Regions from separate parts of the Cellvibrio sp. 25HG11W-0 genome, predicted to be linked through region 1. Evidence: predicted binding sites of a transcription regulator. Region 1 holds the regulator's gene; the other holds the start of a gene.
What was found. Region 1 encodes PhoB, which activates phosphate uptake and scavenging genes when phosphate is short. Its sites were predicted from a motif close to TGTCATAAANNTGTAACA; they were not measured.
Positions count from the first base shown of each region.

Region 2: a site for PhoB is predicted at 1,730-1,747, ahead of AC0KUT_RS03270 (TIGR00153 family protein). Genes of this name have one in related genera too.

Region 1 covers NZ_CM174230.1:4,771,043-4,774,462, reverse strand. Annotated here, with positions in the region: gene AC0KUT_RS20025 (DUF2141 domain-containing protein) at 1-262, shown strand, start outside; gene phoR (phosphate regulon sensor histidine kinase PhoR) at 268-1,563, opposite strand; gene phoB (phosphate regulon transcriptional regulator PhoB) at 1,597-2,295, opposite strand; gene ubiA (4-hydroxybenzoate octaprenyltransferase) at 2,431-3,297, opposite strand.
Region 2 covers NZ_CM174230.1:744,231-747,650, reverse strand. Annotated here, with positions in the region: gene tfpB (type IV pilus assembly ATPase TfpB) at 1-1,444, opposite strand, end outside; gene AC0KUT_RS03270 (TIGR00153 family protein) at 1,812-2,489, shown strand; gene AC0KUT_RS03265 (inorganic phosphate transporter) at 2,515-3,420, shown strand, end outside.

The DNA.
Region 1 (3,420 bases):
TACCCCCACCGTGGCGGCGAAAAAATTGGCGTTGAGTGGCGGGGAGTTGATCGTAGAGTTTGGCGACCTACCCGCAGGTACCTACGCGATTAAGCTGTATCAGGATGAAAACGAGAACGGCGTGATCGATAAGAGTTTTATGGGGATTCCCACAGAGGGTTACGGTTTTTCGAATAACGGCGGCGAGTATGGGCAGCCTAGTTTTAAAGAGGCGAGTTTTACCCTTGATAAAGATTTGCAGGTGGATATTCACCTGCGCTAAGCATCTTAGCGCTGGGGTTGTTGCAGTGGGAATACGCACATAAATACACTGCCGCGCCCCAGTTCACTGGTAATTTTTAATTCTGCTTCATGGCGCATGAGTACATGCTTCACAATTGCTAAGCCTAAGCCGGTGCCGCCGGTGCTGCTGTTACGGCTGGCATCCACGCGATAAAAACGCTCGGTTAAGCGCGGAATATGTTTGCTGTCTATACCTGGGCCGTTGTCACTGACTGAAATATAAAAGTGTTTTTGATCCTGCCAGAGCAGGATGTTGATCTTGCCTTCGTTCGGCGTGTATTTAATAGCGTTGATGACTAAATTAGAAAAAGCACTGTGCAATTCTTTTTCATTGCCGGGGTATAGCAGTGGCCGCGTGGTGTTGTTGCATACGAGGTTGAGAGTTTGATTTTTTTCTGCGCTGAGCACTTCTGCTTCACTTTTTACAACGGTGAGCAGTTGTTCGATGGTAATGGGTTTTTGGTTGTGCCCTGCTTCCGTTGTCTCTAGTTTTGAGAGCACTAATAAATCATTGATGAGCAGTGACATACGCTTGGCTTGCTGCAACATTTGTTGCAGCGGTTTGTTCCAGCTGGGCGTGGTGTTGTTGTCGGAGAGTGTTTCGACATAGCCATTGATGACGGTAAGCGGCGTGCGCAATTCGTGGGATACATTGGCCACGAAGTCTTGGCGCATCATTTCTAGGTTGTGCAATTGGGTGACATCGCGCACGACGATGAGCCGTTCATTTTTACCGAAGGTGGTAATTTGTAATTGCAAATAGCGCGAGGGAAAGCGCGGTGATGGCATTTCTAGCGGGTCTTCATATTTGCCGTCTTCAAAATAGCTGACAAATTTGGGGTGGCGAATAAAGTTAATAATCGATTGCCCCTGATCTTTTACATTGAGGGCGAACATACGGTGCGCAGCGGGGTTCCAAAAATCCAAATGGCCGCGCCAGTCGAGAATAATGATGCCGTCTTTTAAGGCGGAGCTGATTTCCTGCACGCGGTTGATCACGGCTTGCAGGTTTTCTTTCTCAAGCTGTTGATGGCGTTGCAGTTGGTAGATATTGTCAAAAATCGTACCCCAAATGCCGCTGGCCTCTGGGGGGTTTTCTTTGTTTTGAGTGAGCAGCCACTGATTAAGGCGGCGCATCTGCCAGAGCATGCCGCCAATGTAAATGGCGCAACCGAGCAAGAGTGTGAGCGCCAATTGGCCTATGACGAGGCCGAGCAGAGTGCAGGTGCCTATAACAATGAGAATGCGCTTGAGCTCAGCGCTGAAACCTTTTAACAGCAAAATTGCACGCCTCTGAAAATCTTACGACAGCAATCAGGCTTCGATGCGAGTGGAAAATCTATAGCCTGTGCCGCGTACGGTTTGCACCAAGTCTTCGTGGCCGTCAATGGTAAGCGCTTTGCGCAAGCGGCGGATATGAACATCCACGGTGCGCTCTTCGACATATACATTGCCGCCCCAGACATGGTCCAACAGTTGGCTGCGAGTATAAGCTCTTTCCTGATGGGTGAGAAAGAATTCAAGTAGGCGATATTCGGTGGGGCCCATATCGACAGACTGGTCATGGATGGTGACGCGGTGGCTTGAAGGATCGAGACACAGGCCTTGTACTATGATTGGCGCGGAGTTGATTTGCGGATCAGCGCGACGCAGCACGGCTTTAAGGCGTGCGACGAGTTCGCGCGGAGAGAAGGGCTTGGTGATGTAGTCGTCGGCACCTACTTCTAAACCTTGGATTTTGTTGTCTTCTTCGCCTTTGGCGGTGAGCATGATGATCGGGATATCAGCAGTCACTTCATCGCGCTTTAAGCGGCGCGCTAGTTCTATACCGCTGGTGCCGGGCATCATCCAGTCGAGCAAGATCAAATCGGGTTTGTTGTCGACGATGATGCTATGGGCATCCTGTGCATTGCTGGCTTCGGTGACCTGATATTCGGCCATCTCCAAGGCGACACGCAACATATCGCGAATTGCGGATTCATCATCAACTATCAGAATTTTACGGCCTGTCATATCGTTTCTGCCTGAAATAACCACGGGCGCGTACACGGTATGTGACGCTATTGTTGCAGCTTATTAAATAAGCTAAGTGTTACACATTTATGACAGAAAGATAATTTGTCTTGGTCGCGTGTTTAGCAATAAGCCCTATCGCAGCGCATAGTCAGTGACAATTCCTACAAAAACAATAAAGCCTACCCAGTTATTGTGCAGAAATGCCTTAAAACAGGCGGCTCGTACTCGAAAGCGAATTAGCCATTGTTGGTAGCCAAAAAGGCCTGCGACAGCAACCAAACTCCAGTAGTAATAAGCGCCTAGCTCAAAGCGATCACCTACTAACACTAAGGTGTAAAGGGTCATGAGTTGGAGTACGCCAGTGATGAAACGATCCTGTTCGCCAAAGAGAATCGCGGTGGATTTAACGCCAATTTTGAGGTCGTCGTCGCGGTCTACCATGGCGTAAAAGGTGTCGTATACCACTGTCCAGAGCACTACGGCTAAGTACACCAGCCAAACCCGTTGATCGAGCATGCCTGCTTCCGCAGCGTAGGCCATGGGGATGCCCCAGGCAAACGCGGCGCCGAGCACCATTTGCGGCAGGTGCGTGTGGCGTTTCATAAAGGGATAGCAGAAGGCGAGTATTAGGCCGCCGACGGAGAGCTTGATCGTAAAGGGGTCGGTAAAGAGCACTAAGCCAAATGCTAAGAGGCACAGGCCCGCAAATAAACCGAGGGCTTCGCGGCTGCTTACCGCGCCTGTCGCCAGTGGGCGATGTTGGGTGCGCTGCACGTGACCGTCGATCTTGCGATCGGCAAAGTCGTTGATGACACAGCCCGCGGAGCGCATCACCACTACCCCAAGGGTGAAGATGATCAAGTTTTTTAGGCTAGGCATGCCCTTGGCGGCGAGCCACAGGCTCCAGAGTGTTGGCCATAGCAGGAGCAAAATGCCTATAGGGCGGTCTAAGCGCATCAGCTGTGCGTAAATAGCTAACTTTTGTTGTAATACGGCCATTTTTGTAGAGGATGTCGGCGTTTTACGGATTTTTAAACGCTTAGTTTTTGAGGTGCTGAGTTGCGCTTTAGTTTGAGTGGGACTGGTTGTGGACAGTGTAGATAGCGAGTCTTCAGCACTCGT
Region 2 (3,420 bases), 880 kb from region 1:
CTTCTTTACAGTGCGGGCAGAGCGTGCGCACCAAACGCTGCGCCATAACGCCGAGTAGCGTGGCGTTAATTAGGTAGGAGGGAATACCCAAATCGAGCAAACGCGCAACGGTGGAGGGAGCGTCATTGGTGTGCACGGTGGATAACACCAAGTGACCGGTGAGCGCCGCCTGCACCGCCATTTGTGCGGTTTCCAAATCGCGGATCTCGCCCACCATGATGACATCGGGATCTTGCCGCATAAGGCTGCGAATACCCGCCGCAAAATCGAGCCCAATTTTGTGATGCACTTGGGTTTGGTTAAAAGCCTCTTCCACCATTTCTATGGGGTCTTCGATGGTGCTGACATTCACTTCAGAGGTGGCGATTTGGCGCAGCGAAGAATAAAGCGTGGTGGTTTTACCCGAGCCAGTCGGGCCCGTGACCAAGACAATGCCATTGGGACGGTCAAGCATGGCGCGCCAGCGGGTGAAGTCGTCGCCCACCAAGCCCAAGTCAGTGAAGCTGCGCAGCAATACTTCGGGGTCGAAAATCCGCATCACCAGCTTTTCACCAAAGGCGGTGGGCAGGGTCGACATTCGCAACTCAACTTCGCTGCCATCGCTGCGACGAGTTTTTATACGACCATCTTGCGGCTTGCGCTTTTCCGCAATATCCATGCGCGCCAAGACCTTAAACCGACTGGTAACAGCGGTAGCAACATTGGCGGGCAACTCGTACACATAGTGCAGAACACCGTCGATGCGGAAGCGAATACGCCCCACTTCTCGGCGCGGCTCAATGTGGATATCGCTGGCGCGCTGGTCGTAGGCGTATTGCAAAAGCCAATCGACAATCTTAACGATGTGTTGATCGTTGGCATCTGGGTCGGTGGATTTACCCAGTTCTACCAGCTGCTCAAAGTTAGTCACTGCCGATGCGGCTGAAGCACCGCTGGCACCGGATACCGAGCGCGCCAAGGTGTAAAACTCCACCATGAAACGCTCGATGTCGGCGGGGTTGGCGATAACGCGCTTCACTTTGCGCCGCGCCACCTGCTCTACTTGCGGCTCCCAACCTTCCATAAACGGCTGGGTGCAGGCGATGACCACATAGTCGGCATTAACTTGCACACAGAGTATGCCGTGGCGCTTGGCGAAGGCGTAACTCATCACCTCGGTGGCTTTGGCAACATCAATTTTCATGGGGTCTATGTGAAACAGCGGCAGGCGCGCTTTGTTTGCCAGCCACTCGGTGAGCACATCGGCGTCCAGGGTTTTACCGGGGCGCTTGATGTCGTCGAGGCTTTGCGTGGCAATGTAACTAAGCGGGTGCATGATGGCTTGTTCGCGGCTGCGCGAAGCACCGAGCATGACATTGGCGTCGCCCTGGGTTAAGCGGCCATCGGCGACCAAATCGCTGATTAAGCCGCGTAAATCCAACACTCGGTCCAAAATCTGCGCCATTCTTTAATTCCTATTATGTAGTTAGGTGTTGATCTTGTATTGATTCAGTGCGGCTAAACATACCTTACGGCGGCAAACACAATGACTCGCTCAGCAATCTCGTCGCAGAATTGTAGCGGCTCTCTGCTAAAGAATCTGCCTATTGGCCGAGGATTCCCTTAATTCAGACCAGAACAAGGGACAACTGCTAAGCTTAAAACGTTTAATTTCAGCAACTTAAGCTCTAGCTTCTGCTTTTTCGGTGCTTATTCCTAGCAAAAAGACATCTAAATTGCACTATAAAGCCGTCATAAAAATGTAATAAAGCTGCGTGACCTGAGCGACATTAGTTTTTATACTGCGCACACTTTTAATCGGAGGGGCTCCTATGCCTTTTGCAAACCTATCCAATCTGTTCGGCCGTTCACCTATAAAGCCCATGCAAGAACATATGGCTGCGGCAGTAAAAGCCGCCACCGAACTGGTCAGCTTTTTTGATGCAGTCACCGACAACGACTGGGAGAAAGCACACCTGATCCATAAACAAGTTGTGCAGTATGAGCACGAAGCCGATGAGATTAAAAAGCAACTGCGCCTGCACTTGCCCAAAAGCTTATTCCTACCGGTACCGCGCACCGACTTGCTCGAACTGCTCACGATGCAGGACCGCATTCCCAATCGCGCTAAAGATATTGCGGGCATCATGATGGGTCGCAAAATGACCATCCCCGCGAGTATGAAAGAGCAGATGCTCGGCTTTGTGCGCGCCAGTGTTGCCGCCGCAGAGCAGGCTCTCACCGCCATTAACGAACTCGACGAGCTGTTGGAAACTGGCTTTAGCGGACGCGAGTTGACCGTGGTGGAGAACATGATTCAAGAACTGGATGAGCTAGAAGAGAAAGCTGACCAACTGGAAATTGGCGTACGCACCTCACTGTTTGCGTTGGAGGCACAATTGCCCCCCGTAGACGTGATGTTTCTTTACAACATTATTGACTGGATTGGTGATTTGGCGAACCGTGCCCACGACGTCGGTGGCCGCTTGCAACTCTTGCTCGCACAATAATTACTGAAAATCTGGGGTATAGAAAATGACTTTATTTGCTGAATACGGCCACGTGCTGTTTATTATGGCCTGTGTTTTTGGCCTGTTTATGGCTTGGGGTATTGGTGCCAATGATGTGGCCAACGCCATGGGCACCTCAGTGGGCTCACGCGCACTGACCATGAAACAGGCGATTATAGTCGCTATGGTGTTCGAATTTTTAGGCGCCTACCTTGCTGGCGGCCAGGTCACAGAAACCATTCGCAGCGGCATAGTAGACCCAGCGGTAATGGCCGACCGGCCCGATTTATTTGTCTACGGTATGCTCGCCTCACTCCTAGCGGCAGGCACCTGGCTACTCATCGCCAGCATACTCGGCTGGCCCGTATCCACCACCCACTCCATCGTCGGTGCCATTATCGGCTTCGCTGCAGTGGGCATTTCCGCTGATGCGGTACACTGGAGCATGGTTTGGACCATAGTTGCTAGCTGGGTTACCTCACCGCTCATCGCAGGTTTCATCTCCTTTTGGATCTTCCGCTCAGTCCAACACCTAATCCTGAATACCGAAGACCCCTTCAGCAACGCCAAGCGCTACATCCCCTTTTATATGTTTGCGGTGGGCTTTTTCCTCGCCATGGTAACCATCCTCAAAGGCTTAAAATTCGTCCTTAAGGAACACGGTATCAGCTTCAACTTTGGGGAAGCCATGATAATTGCGACTGCTGTAGGTGTGGTAGTGGCGGGAGTAGGCATGTATTTACTCAGCCGCATCAGCCAAGACAAGGTCGCCGATAAAGGCAATCGTTTCTCCTCTGTGGAGCGCGTCTTTGCAGTATTAATGGTGTTTACCGCCTGTGCCATGGCCTTCGCCCACGGCTCGAATGACGTTGCCAACGCGGTGGGACCAATGGCGGCGGTTATTGGCGTGATCAAGTCCGGCGCGGTTACG